Regions from separate parts of the Microbulbifer epialgicus genome, predicted to be linked through region 2. Evidence: predicted binding sites of a transcription regulator. Region 2 holds the regulator's gene; the other holds the start of a gene.
The links. Region 2 encodes sigma-54, which starts transcription at its own class of promoters, with help from an activator protein. Its sites were predicted from a motif close to TGGCACANNNNTTGCNNT; they were not measured.
Positions count from the first base shown of each region.

Region 1: the regulator sigma-54 is predicted to act here: its motif matches at 3,755-3,772, upstream of ACCI49_RS01515 (RtcB family protein).

Region 1 is NZ_JBGMEK010000002.1:37,808-44,625, forward strand. Features, by position in the region: gene ACCI49_RS01505 (FG-GAP repeat protein) at 1-137, shown strand, start outside; gene ACCI49_RS01510 (slipin family protein) at 542-1,702, opposite strand; gene ACCI49_RS01515 (RtcB family protein) at 2,457-3,689, opposite strand; partial or broken gene rtcR (RNA repair transcriptional activator RtcR) at 3,938-5,536, shown strand; gene ACCI49_RS01525 (C13 family peptidase) at 5,595-6,818, shown strand, end outside.
Region 2 is NZ_JBGMEK010000019.1:50,045-56,862, forward strand. Features, by position in the region: gene mgtE (magnesium transporter) at 1-311, opposite strand, end outside; gene ACCI49_RS10560 (HPr family phosphocarrier protein) at 421-690, opposite strand; gene rapZ (RNase adapter RapZ) at 715-1,575, opposite strand; gene ptsN (PTS IIA-like nitrogen regulatory protein PtsN) at 1,709-2,170, opposite strand; gene hpf (ribosome hibernation-promoting factor, HPF/YfiA family) at 2,174-2,464, opposite strand; gene ACCI49_RS10580 (RNA polymerase factor sigma-54) at 2,651-4,111, opposite strand; gene lptB (LPS export ABC transporter ATP-binding protein) at 4,307-5,032, opposite strand; gene lptA (lipopolysaccharide transport periplasmic protein LptA) at 5,128-5,652, opposite strand; gene lptC (LPS export ABC transporter periplasmic protein LptC) at 5,639-6,205, opposite strand; gene ACCI49_RS10600 (KdsC family phosphatase) at 6,205-6,711, opposite strand; gene ACCI49_RS10605 (KpsF/GutQ family sugar-phosphate isomerase) at 6,808-6,818, opposite strand, start outside.

The DNA.
Region 1 (6,818 bases), on a different contig from region 2:
GCTCATCTGTCAGCCTCAGCGATGACAGCAATACCCTTGCCATAGGGGCACCTCGAGAGGGCAGTAATGCCAAAGGTATTAATGGTGACCAGAGCAATAATGATATGCTGTATCCCGGCGCCGTGTATGTTTACTGATTAACAGTAAACATACGCTTCATTTTATTAGTCTCATATCCATCATTACAGCCGACCGGACAGCTTAGAGGATTTCCCCAGCGTAAGCTGGGGCATCGTCCGGCAGCCTGATCGCAACCGATAGAATCACACTCGCCAACTTCACCGCCAAAGGTTGTTTTGGTTGTGCGAGTGTCTCTTTTAGTGGCTTGAAGACAGCCTCTATCTCTGCGCCCAGCGCTGTAAAATTTATTTATATAAATTGCTTAACGCTGTTATCGAACCAGCCTGCAGAGAAGATATCAAAGGCATCCAGGATAAATTTTCCTATATAACTTGCCCAGAAGAATCTGGGTAACATCTATCTCAATCACTAATTAGTTTCTTTAATACCGCTAAATAATCTTGATGTTTTTACTCTCTAGTCAAGCAGTTGGTCGCAGTTTCACCTGATCGGTAGGCACGCCCTCAGGACCGCCAGATACTGAATTTTTATCGATGCGTGTATCGATTTTTCCCAGCGATTCCAGTTCTTTTAACTGCAGTAACACAGGATTGTGATCCATCATCTCGGCAGTGTTATGCTGGGAGCGCACAGCCTGGGGCTCTTCATGGCGCTTTATTAAATTCGCTTCAGATTCTTTTTGCGCTTCCACTATCTGACTAAGAATCATCTTCATATTACCGGGTAAAATAATATCTTTCACTTCTACGCTGATAACCTCGATACCATATTCCGCCAATTTCTTACGAATACCAGTCGCAATAACAATATTCAGACGATCTTTATCCGCCAACAAGCTATCGAGTGTCTGGGTGCCCACCGCTTCGCGTAGGTGTAGTTGTAACCCCCGGTAAATAAAACTTTTGTAGTCGCCGAATTTTAACGCTACTCGCTGTGGATCAGTAATCTTGATAGTGCCTCTCAGGTTAATGCGCAAGCTAACCCGATCCTTGGTAAGAATTTCCTGGCCACTCACATCAATAGTTTGCAGGCGCATATCTATCAGTTTCACTGTAATAGAACGATTATATTTCCAGAAGCCATAACGACCCGGCTGTAGAGTCTGTTCCAATTTGCCGTTTACAACCAAAAGGCCCACATGTTCATCGGGAATTTTGTTATAGCTAACCGCCTGGGCGGCGATACGCATCTGCCCGATCTTCACCCCACGACCAAGCAGGCCCAATATATTCTCATCAATCGTATATTCCTTTGAGATATCCACAATACCTACACGCACGGTTTCACCACCTTTCCACACCGCACGATAAGTACCGGGAGGAAGGATATCCACCAGGTGGCCGTCCCGATAGAAAAGGCCTACCTGCTGATCAGACAGCTCGTAGGACTGCAAATATTCACCTAGTATTTCACCGTAAGTATTCAGCAAAAATTTTGCCTTGATCGCATCAAAAACCACTTCGGTAATATCATAGGTCTCCACCCGCACATCACCGGAAAGCCGCCAGATACGGTGACGTCCCGGAGGTAATACCCTTTCAAAACGACTGCGGCGAAACAAAAGCGCACGCTCGTTATCTGCCACATCCACAATTTTCCATATTTTAAAGAGAGATTTCATTTTTCCGATCTCTTATCTTTTTTATTCCTTTTGGGTGGAGCCCACCCGGTTACAGGGTAGTCCTACGCTTGTACAACGTGGAAGTAGAATACAGCGGTTTTAAACCATTTTCCTTCTGCCCATCTTGGGCAACACAGCCACTATCCCTGATCAAAACAAATTAGGTACTACTGACTCAGAAGGAAAGAATACACTGCACTCGCGACGCGCTGTGAATACATCCCTGTAGGCTCGTAATCGGCATCCATGCCTCATACGGTCCCGAGCGCAGTGCATTCTTTCCTTCCCCCTTTTTAGTAAAAAACTTGTAACCTGCTCACACGAAGCAAATCCACGAGAGTCGATACTGTCACCGGCATACCTTTGAGTTTGGCAGTCGGTGTATACCAACAACCAAAACCAGAAGGCACAGCAGGCCCCGGATAGATTTCAACAAAGAAGGCTTCTTTGCGGGGATTCGAACCCCAGGCTCCCGCCTTTCCCTAAGGTCGCTTTCCAGGCGACGTGACTTTGAGAGGAATTGAACCTGTAACTAACCGATAAAACGGTTGCACTACCAAGTGAGCGACACAGTGGGCACACCTGCGGCCAGCGGCGGTGGTGCCAGGCCGGTATACAAAACCGGCTCCGCTGACTGGAACAAAAACACTCAAACTTGTTTGCGGAGAATGGACTCCTGTGATTCCATCTTCCGGCATCCCTTTAACATTCCCGGTCTTTCCTTCAGGCGGCCTAATCCCGTACCGGCTCTGAGTCACCCTTTGACGCAGACCACCTGTTTGAGGGTGTAAACGATTTCCACCAGGTCTTTCTGTGCTGCCATAACCTTTTCAATAGGTTTGTAGGCCGATGGGGTTTCGTCGATCACACCCTCGTCTTTACGGCACTCCACATCGGCAGTTGCCGCGCGGTGCTCCTCCAGGGAGACCTGTTTTTTTGCCTTGGTGCGCGACATCACCCGCCCGGCACCATGGCTACAACTGCAGAAGCTTTCCTCATTCCCAAGCCCCCGCACAATAAAAGATTTGGCCCCCATACTTCCGGGAATAATGCCCATTTCATCAACACGCGCTCTTACAGCCCCCTTGCGCGTCACCAGTACATCCCTGCCGTAGTGATGCTCGCGGGAAACGTAATTGTGATGGCAGTTCACCGCCTCCATGCGCGCCTCGAAATCCGTGCCCAGCGCCTGCTTCACCGCACCGATAGTACGCGCCATCATTACCTCGCGATTGATGCAAGCAAACTCCTGGGCCCATTCCACCGCCTGCACATAGTCATCAAAATGCTCTGTGCCTTCAGGGAAATACGCCAAGTCACTATCCGGCAGATGGATATGCCAAAGCTCCATATCCCGTTTAGCCTTCTCAATAAAATAGGTGCCGATACGATTACCTACACCACGGGAACCGCTGTGCAACATCAGCCACACGCTACCCTGCTCATCCAGGCACATCTCAATAAAGTGATTGCCGGTACCAAGCGTTCCCAAGTGATTAATATTGTTAGTGTTTTTTAAAACTGGATGCTTCTCTTTGAGCAGCTCAAACTGCGCTGCCAACGGTGCCCAACCAGCGAGTGCATCATCCGGCGGATTCTCCCAGGCGCCCTTATCTCGCCTTCTCTTGCCACGAAAGCCGCCAGTACGGCCGTGGGGCACTGCGCGCTCAATGGCACTGCGTACCCCGGCCAGGTTATCCGGCAACTGTGGCGCAGAAAGGCTGGTGCGCACCGCCATCATGCCGCAGCCGATATCCACACCCACAGCAGCGGGGATCACCGCACCCAAGGTAGGTACAACACTACCAATAGTGGCGCCTTTGCCGAGATGTACATCGGGCATTGCCGCCACCCATTTGTGGATAAATGGCATCTGCGAAATATTTCTGAGCTGCGCCCTGGCCTCTTCTTCAAATGGCACACCCAGAGTCCAGGACTTGATGGGGACACCGCCTTCCTGCATCACTTCATACGGCAATGGTTTCATCTCTCGCTCCTTTTGAAATCTTGCAAAACCGCGTTATCAATTCATGCGTTTCGTTTGCTATTGATATAGCGAATAGGGTGCCAACTTTTGTAAAAGTTATTGGGTTTTCCCTAACCTATTGTTTTTAAATGAAATTTAATTTCACCCAGAGCTTTCAGCTGGCTTTAACGAGTTACAAAGCATTAACTTATCTATCTTTTTTGATAGCTATTTAATATTTTAGATAGCTATTTAATATTTTAGATAGCATGAAAACAGTAGCTATTAGTATTCTCGGTACCACTAAAGACCGGCGCGGCAAAGGCGACAAACGCTGGGACAAATGGCGGCCCAATATTTCCATGTGTCAGCACGATGATCTGCTTATCGATCGGCTGGAACTCCTGTTCGACAACCACTCAAAAGGCCTGGCCGACCAGGTCACAAAGGACATTGCGCAAATCTCTCCAGAGACAGAAGTAGTTCATCACCGAGTCAACTTCGGCGATCCCTGAGACTTTGAAAGCGTCTATAGCAACCTGCTGGATTTTGCCCGCGGTTACGTATTCAAGCCGGATCAGGAGCAATACCTGGTGCATATCACTACCGGTACCCATGTGGCCCAGATCTGCCTCTACCTGCTAACGGAGGCCGGATATTTCCCCGGGTGCCTGCTGCAAACATCCCCGGCACGAAAGCACAGCAACCTGCCAGGTGAGTACCAAATCATCGATTTGGATCTATCCAAATACGACCAGATCGCCTCGCGCTTCCAGCGGGAACACCAGGAGGGCACCACCTATCTGAAAGGTGGCATTGAGACCAACAACCTCGCCTTCAACCAGATGATCAAGCAGTTGGAGCAGGTCTCCATTCGTTCCGATGCGCCCATCCTGATTACAGGGCCGACGGGGGCTGGCAAACCGCAACTGGCCCAGCGAGTCTATGAGTTGCGCAAGCAGCGCGGAAAATTGGAGGGGGGCTTGGTAGCAGTGAACTGCGCCACCCTGCGCGGCGAGAATGCCATGTCCGCCCTGTTCGGGCACCGCAAAGGCGCCTTTACCGGCGCCACCACACACCGCTCTGGACTGTTAATGGAGGCTGATAAGGGCCTGCTTTTTCTGGACGAGATCGGCGAGTTGGGATTGGACGAGCAAGCGATGCTGCTGCGCGCTATAGAGCACAAGCGCTTTATGCCTTTTGGCTCAGACAAAGAAGTGAGCAGTCACTTTCAGCTGATCGCAGGCACCAACCGGGATCTTGTGCAACTCAGCCACGAAGACAAGTTTCGCGCAGACCTGCTGGCCCGTATCGACCTGTGGACCTACCGCCTGCCCTCCCTGCGGGAGCGTATTGAAGACTTGGAACCCAATATCGATTTTGAGCTGGAGGCGTTTTCCAGAAAGTCCGGCCACCTGGTGAGTTTCAATAAAGTGGCACGGGAGAGGTACCTCAACTTTGGCCGCTCGGCAGAGGCCAGCTGGTCCGCCAATTTTCGCGACCTTAACGCCAGTATCCTGCGTATGAGTACTCTCGCTGCTGGTGGGCGCATCACGTCGCAGGTGGTAGAAGAAGAAATCCAACGGCTGCAAGTCAAGTGGCGAGCCCTTAAAGACGAATCATTACTACCCCTCGCGCGTATCAAAGCACTACTGGGCCCCGACAGTATTGAACAGATGGATTACTACGAGCAGATCAAACTGGCGGGGCTGATTCAGGTGTGTGAAGAGTCCAGCTCCATGGCGGAGGCCGGACGCAAACTCTTCCAAGTGAGCCGCACTACAAAAAAGTCCAATAACGATTCTCACCGGGTACGCCAGCTACTGGAAAAATACGGGCTTAAGTTCGAGCAACTGAATCAAGCCTAGAGCCCTGTTGGCACCATTTTGTTAATCTCACTCCAGAGCATCAATGATGGATCATGGAATGAGATACGCCTACTTAACCCCGCTTTTTCTTCTTCTCAGCGCCTGCGAGCCAACACAGTTTGCAGGCGGCACCGCCCTGCCAGATGGTTCCGTATACAAAGGTGACTTACAAAATGGCCTTTTCCATGGTCAGGGCCAGTTGCAATGGCCCGATGGCAATCACTATCGCGGGGATTTTCACAATGGCCGCATTAGCGGCCAGGGACTACTTACCAAAGCGGATGGCTGTACTTACGAGGGTGAATTCCTCAATGGAGAACCACATGGCGAAGGCCGCTATACCTGTGGTGAAGATGAATGGTCGGGTCATTTCAGTGAAGGGGAGCTACAAAAAGGCACAGCAAAATGGGATGGTGGAGAAACTTATAGTGGTGAGTTTCTGGATTACGGTCCACACGGTGAAGGTGAGCTGACCACTGAAGATGGCAGTCAATATAAAGGCACTTTTGAACAGGGAATGTTTCTACGCGGAAGCTACTCAGATATCGAGGGCTACAACTACAAAGGCGACTTTGAATACGGTTATTACTCTGGCGCTGGTGAATTGACCCAACCTGATGGGACCACTATTCGCGCCAACTTCCGCTACGGAGAGGCGGATGGAGAAGGCCAGCGTGTGAGCATTGATGGCGAGGGAAATACTATTGAGGAGTCCGGCTATTTTGCTAAGGGTATCTACTTTCCCAGTGAGGCGGCCTGGCGCATACAACAAGAAATTCCTGCAGCCCAGGCGGAAACACGCCTTTACAGCGAGAGTGATCGCTTACAAAGTGCTATTGATGCACTGGCACCGCAGAGGCCTGGTGTACGCGATGTGTACACGCTGTTAGTAGGCGGTGATGGCACCTCTCCGGTATTTGCCAGGGAATTGGATTGGGTGTCAGAACGCCTTGATAAGGCCTTTGGTATTGATGAGCGTGTACTGCGCCTCAGTAACGGTGGCGGCTACAGTTTTCCTCTCGCCACCCGCACCAGTATCCAAGAAAGTCTCAATGCCCTGGATCAGTTACTGGACCCACAGGAAGACCTACTGTTAGTGCACCTTGTCAGCCACGGTGCACGCAATGGCGACTTAACAATTGCTGAGGGTAAAATGCCACTAAAGGATCTCTCTGTGGCAGACGGAAAAAAATGGCTGGATAACCTTAATGTAAGGTACCAGTGGATAGTGATTTCAGCCTGCTATTCCGGCCAGTGGATTAAGCCTTTGAGCACCCCAAAT
Region 2 (6,818 bases):
ATATCGTCCGCATCGAGCCCCTCCATGATCTCCACCATCTCCTCGGTATCCATGGTGTCGAGGATCTGGCTGCGCACCTCGTCAGTCAGTTCCTGCAGTACTTCACCTTCAACATCCCGGTCAATAAGATTCCATAGAACCTGGCGAATTCGGGGAGGGGAGCTTTCCAGCAGTTGCGCAATGCTCTGGGGGGTGAGGGTTTTGAGCATGCGCCGGACTTCCTGCCCGGTACCACTATCGAGTGCGGCGAACAGCTCACTAAGCTGGTTTTGGGTGCGGAACTTGATTTCGGCTTGGGGTGGGCTGGACACGACTAATCCTTACTGCTTAGTGGTGATTGGTGAGGCGATGGCCGCCGGGAAGCTGCGGCGATTTTATGCTTATGCCAGGTCTCTATCCAGGGGTGTTTATCTTCGCAAACTACTCGGCTTCGCCGAAGCGGTCTGACACCAGATTGGAGATTGCCCCCAGCGCATCGTCCTCGTCACGCCCCTCTATCTCTAACTCGAGTTCAGTACCCTTGCCAGCGGCCAGTAGCATTAGTGCCATCACACTTTTGCCATCAACTGACTTACCTTCGCAACGCACCTTAATATCAGAGGTAAAACGTGCAGAAGTTTGCGCAAACTTGCTGGCAGCGCGAGCGTGAAGGCCGAGTTTGTTGATAATAGTCAGGCGCTGTTTTTGCATGGAGGTCTTTTTGTTGATCGAGTTCTATTTCTGTTGCTCGCGGTGGCGGACTTGAACATTGTCGAATTGCTTTGAAAAAGTACTGGCCAGCTTTTCCACCATATAGACAGAGCGATGGCGCCCCCCGGTGCAGCCAATAGAAATACAGGTATAGCTGCGATTGCTTTTCTGGTAAGCGGGCAGCCAATTTTCAAGGAAGCTGGCGATATCCACTTTCATTTTGTCGGTTTCAGGGTGAGCCTGCAGAAATTCAGCAACCTCCGGATCAAGGCCGGTCTTCTTTCTTAGAGTTGGCTCCCAGTAAGGGTTTGGCAGGCAGCGCAGGTCAAACACCAGGTCTGCGTCTACGGGGACACCATATTTGAAACCGAAAGACTGGAACAGAATTGCCATACCCTCGGAATGCTCGCCAACTACGCGGCTTTTTACCAAGCCCCGAAGTTCGTGCAAGCTGAGGTTGCTCGTGTCAATCACTATATCCGCCATGGCGGAGATGGGAGTGAGTAGCTCTTTTTCCTGATTCAGGGCTTCGAGTAGGTGAGTGCAATTATTGCTAAGGGGATGCTTGCGCCGAGTTTCGCTAAAGCGCTGAACCAGTACGGGTTCGCGCGCATCAAGGAAAATCACATCACACTGCACGCCGCTGGCACGTAGAGATTCGATTACCCGGGGGGCCTGTTTGATGTCCTGCCACAGGTTGCGTGCGTCTACACCCAATGCCAAGCGGGTATTTTCTTCTGGGGGTTGCTCTTTCACCCGTTTTACCAACTCGGGAAGCAGGCTGGTAGGCAGGTTGTCGATACAGTTAAATCCCTCATCCTCCAATAGTTGCAGGGCGGAGCTTTTACCGGAGCCGGAGCGGCCGCTGATGATGACCAAGCGCATGGGGATCCCCTTTATCAGGCCTTTACACCACTATTTATTGGAATATTTGCTTCGATAATACTGGCAGCAAAGGGATTGCCGCCAGATTTAAAATCTATTCCTGTCTTGTTCGCGGTAAAGCCCTCGGTAAGGTTCAGGCTGCTGCGGCACTGTCTATGGCCAGTGCATAGAGTTCGTCACTGGTCTTAGCCTGCCTCAATTTATCCCTTACCAAGCCGTCCGAAAACAATGCGGCGATTTCGGCCAAAGTTTCTAAGTGCTGCTGCTCCGCATCCTCGGGGACCAGCAAGGCAAATAGTAAATCGACTGGCTGGCGATCAATCGCATCGAAGTCTACGGCGGGCTCAATAGTACAGATTACACCAATAGGGTGCTCACAACCGGGCAGTCGACAATGGGGTATGGCGACACCCTCTCCAATCCCGGTTGACCCCAAGCGCTCGCGGGCGATCAGCTGGTTGAAAATGGTATCAGAGTCGTGTTGCGGATATTGTTCGGCAATAGCCTGGGCAATATTGAGCAGTAATTTTTTTTTGCTGCTCCCCGCCAAGTGGCAAAGGCTGAGGCGGGGAGAGAGTAAAGCTTCCAGTGTCATAGTTCAGCGGTGGTTCTGCAACTTCTCTTTGTGCTTTTTCAGTTGGCGGTCCAGCTTGTCGGTAAGTGCATCAATGGCCGCGTACATATCCTTGTCTTCCGAGCCGGCACAGAGATCGTGGCCGTTAATATGTACTCGGGCTTCGGCCTTTTGAATCAATTTCTCAACAGACAGGATGACCTGGGCGTTGGTAATGTTGTCATAGTGCCGGGAGAGTTTTTCCAGCTTGTTTTCGCAGTAATTGCGCATTGGTGAGGTAACGTCGACGTGGTGGCCACTAATGTTGATCTGCATGGATTTCTCCTTATCGAGTGCATCACATACCGGCGCGCTTCCCTTTTGGGTCGCAACCCTACTAGGAAGTAGGCCAGAATGGAAGGATACACTCAAAGTTTGGAGTTCGGTTGTAGATAGGTGGTTGGGGACGTCAGACAGTTTGTGACTTATGGTTTTATCTCGGTCACAAAGAGGCGCCAGCGCTCAAACTAACCGCTTCCGCTCACTGGAGGAGGGGATACCCATCGATTCCCGGTATTTCGCCACAGTACGGCGTGCCACCTTGATACCCTGCTTGTCCAGTTCCTGGGTAATTTTGTTATCGGAGAGGGGTTTGCGTGGTGCCTCGGTGTCGATCAGTTTGCGGATCAGTGCGCGAATGGCGGTCGAGGATGCGTCCTCACCGGAATCTGTACTCACATGACTTGAGAAGAAGTATTTCAGCTCGAAGACTCCGCGAGGTGTGAGCATGAACTTTTGCGTAGTCACCCTGGAAATGGTGGATTCATGCATACCTATGGCCTCAGCCACGTTCGCCAGCACCATTGGACGCATGGCCTCAGGGCCCTCCGCAAAAAAACCCTGTTGCTTCTCAACGATACAGTTGGCTACCTTGAGCAGCGTATCGTGGCGGCTCTGCAGGCTTTTCAAAAACCAGCGCGCTTCCTGTAGGTGGTCTCTGAGGAAGTTATTGTCCCTGGAATTATCTGCCCGTTTGACCATTGAGGCATAGTGACTGTTGATCCGAATTTTGGGGGTGATTTCCGGGTTCAAATCTACCTGCCAGCCTAACCCCCTGCGGGATACAATAACGTCCGGAATCACATAGGCCGCCTCCTGTTCTGTAAAGCCTTCGCCTGGATTTGGGTTCAAGGATTGGATCAGGCGAATAACCTCGCCGAGTTGGGCCTCATTCAGGCGGGTGCGCCTGCTCAGCTGACGGAAATCCCGTTTGCCGAGCAGATCAAGGTGGCGCTCGATAATATTTTGCGCTTGTTTTATCCAGGGGGTTTCAGTGGGGAGTTGCTGTAACTGCAGGAGCAGGCACTCTTGTAAGTCGCGAGCGCCGCAGCCAGCAGGCTCAAACTGTTGGATGGCCCGCAAAACTGCAACAACTTCTTCCTCCTCAACCAGAAGGGAGCTGGAGATCTCCTCTATGGAAGTGCTCAATAAGCCGTTGGGCTCTATTCCGTCGATCAGACTCTCCCCGATTGATTTGTCCAGATCGGATAGAGAGGTCAAGTTGAGTTGCCAACGTAGATGATCCTGTAGGCTGTCAGTCGTGGAATGACGTTCAAAGCCGGCCTCCTCGCCCTCTGTGCCTCCACTGTGACTGGTATAGACATCATCCCAACGGGAATCTACGGGGAGTTCTTCGGGGATGCTTTGGTTCCAGTCATCTTCTGCGAGTTCCCGCTCCTCTATTGCCTCTTCGGAAGCATTGACTGGTTCGGCTATAGATTCGGGCTGAGTTTGGGGTTCTGTGGCATTTGCTGTAGGTGCTGCTTCGTCAGCTTCGGCTTCCAGCATAGGGTTGCCATCAAGGGCGGATTGAATCTCTTGCTGCAAATCCAATGTCGACAGCTGTAACAGGCGTATGGCCTGTTGCAGCTGGGGGGTCATGGTCAGCTGGGTGCCGAGCTTGAGCTGAAGAGACTGCTTCATATTGAGGTGCTGCAGACTGATACCACAGGGGGTTTATCTAAATAACCTGAGATGGCGCAGACTACCCTGCCCCCTTGAGTATTACAAGCAATAAACGTGCCGGTCAGATTGGAACAAGTTAGTGTATGTCCTCAATATTTATGACAGATATGGCTGTGGACTGGCGTAAATGGTGACAAATGAATTGGCCTGTCCCTAAATGGTAAATTCATGTCCCAAATACACTTCGCGAACTTGTTGGTTGGCGAGCACCGCATCTGGTGTGCCAGCTGCAATGATATGTCCTTCACTAACGATGTAGGCGGTCTCACAGATATCCAGGGTTTCTCGTACATTGTGGTCGGTAATGAGAACACCAATACCGCGATCTCGCAGATGGCGAATAATTTCCTTGATGTCGTTGACCGAGATTGGGTCCACACCTGCGAAAGGCTCGTCCAATAATACAAAGTTAGGGTTGGTGGCTAGGGCCCTTGCGATCTCAACTCTGCGGCGCTCTCCCCCGGAAAGGGCCATACCGAGGCTGTTTTCAATGTGGGTAATGTTAAATTCCTGGAGTAACTCTTGGGCCTGTTGTTGGCGCTCTGCGCGAGTGAGGTCTTTGCGGGTCTCAAGAATGGCAAGGATGTTGTCCCGAACCGAGAGGCGGCGAAATACTGAGGCCTCTTGGGGGAGGTAGCCAATTCCCTTGCGGGCGCGGCCGTGCATTGAGAGGTGCGTGATATCCTCATCGTCGATGAGTACTTGGCCGGCATCCGCTTGTACCAAGCCGGCAATCATGTAAAAGCAGGTGGTTTTGCCCGCGCCGTTGGGCCCCAAAAGGCCGACTACTTGGCCGCTGGAGACGCAGACAGATACATCCTGGACGACTTTTCTCTTTTTGTATTGCTTGGCTAGGTGTAACGCCTTGAGCGTTGGCATAGAGTGTACCGAAATCTAGTCATGCCGCGGGAACAAGCAGTGCCCACAGGTACGAATTTTATCTGTTGTTGAGTGCTACTTGAGTGCCCTTGGGCTTATTGGCTGCCTTCTTTCTTCTCCGGCTGCCAGATCATTTCTATCCGTTTACCCGCTTGTCCCTCGGCGCTCATTTGCTCCGTGGTCAGATCGTAGTCAATTCTTTCAGCAGTTAAAGTATTGCCATCCCGGTCTACGTAGGCCTTGCCGGTAAGCTGGAGTTGTTCAGAGCTGACTGCATATTCAATTTTCTGGGCATGGGCTTTAATTGGATTTTCCCCTTCCAGTATTTTTTGTTGAAAACGTGCAGGTTTTCCTAAGGCTATGACACGACTGATCTCTTTGTCAGGCGTGAAGTAAACTTCAACCCGATCGGCTTCTATTTTCAGGGATCCCTGGGTTATTACTACGTTATGGTTGTAAACGACCAGGTTGCTGCTTAAACCGGCATTCATAGCGTCAGAGCTGATATTAATACGCTGTTGGCGGTCTTCAGGTAGTGCATTTGCTACCGAGGTTAGGGTCAGCAAAGTAGTGAGAGCGAAAGTCCTTACTACAAAGTGAAATAATTTAGTCAGGGTCATAGTTACTCTTTACATCGGATAGGATTTCCACCCGATCTTCATTCAGGTACACACGCATACCCTTCCCGATAGTGCGGTTAGGGCCGGAGCTAATAGTAACAACTTTGTCCGTTTCGGCGAATTCCTTATCCGGCAGTATGGTAATACTGGACGTTTGTAGTTTGATGCCTCCCGGAGTGGGGAGTTCATCAATTTCTACATCGCCACTTAAAACAAGGCGCTCCCCGCGGTTGTATGCCACCCCTTGCCTGGATTCTGTGCGCCATTTGGGTTGGTCATCTTGATAAAAGAGCATGCGAGGTTCTGTCAGCTCGGCCCTGTCCCGAAGCTTGAACTGGTAATAAGTGATTTGTTCCGCATCCACTCGATAGGCCAGATTTCCATCTTCATTGAAATGGCGTGTCTTGGCACCGCGAATGATCAAGTCAGCAGCTTGGTCATGCTGTTGGGGGGTCGGTCGAATGCCCAGCAATTCCTCAGGCGGGCTCTCAGAAAACCAAAGGCCTGCGCTGATTAGTGTTACTACCAATAAGAGCGGTAACCATGTGCGCATTACTGCTCTCCGATGTAGGGAGCAAGTGCAGCGTCAAAAGTGCCTTGAATTTGCATGATGCGATCACAGACTTCCCTTACAGCGCCTTCCCCGCCGCGGGTATTGGTAATCCAAAGGGCGCGATCCCTCACAGGGGCGGCGGCGTTAGGTGGGGCGATAGGGCAGCCTATACGAGTCATCACCAGAAGATCTGGGTAGTCATCGCCTATGTAGGCGATGTCCTCCAGGCGGCAGGGCTCATCAGTCAAAAGCTCCTGCAGGGCGGCAAACTTATCTTCCCGGCCCTGGATCAGTTTGTTGACTCCGAGGTCGTGTGCCCGACGCTCGACTACATTGCTGCGCCGGCCAGTGATGATGGCTACTTGAACGCCAGAATTTTGCAGCATTTTGATACCGTGTCCATCCAGCGTATTGAAAGTTTTTAGCTCATTTCCGCTATTATCGAAATACAGTTTGCCATCGGTGAGCACACCATCTACATCTAGTACCAGCCAACGAACTTTCATCAGCGCACTATTTAATTCTTCTTCGGAAATCACCAGGGTAATCCTTACATATTGTTGGTGGGCGGTACTAATCCGCTCGGTAATTATTAAATTATCTCAGATTACTC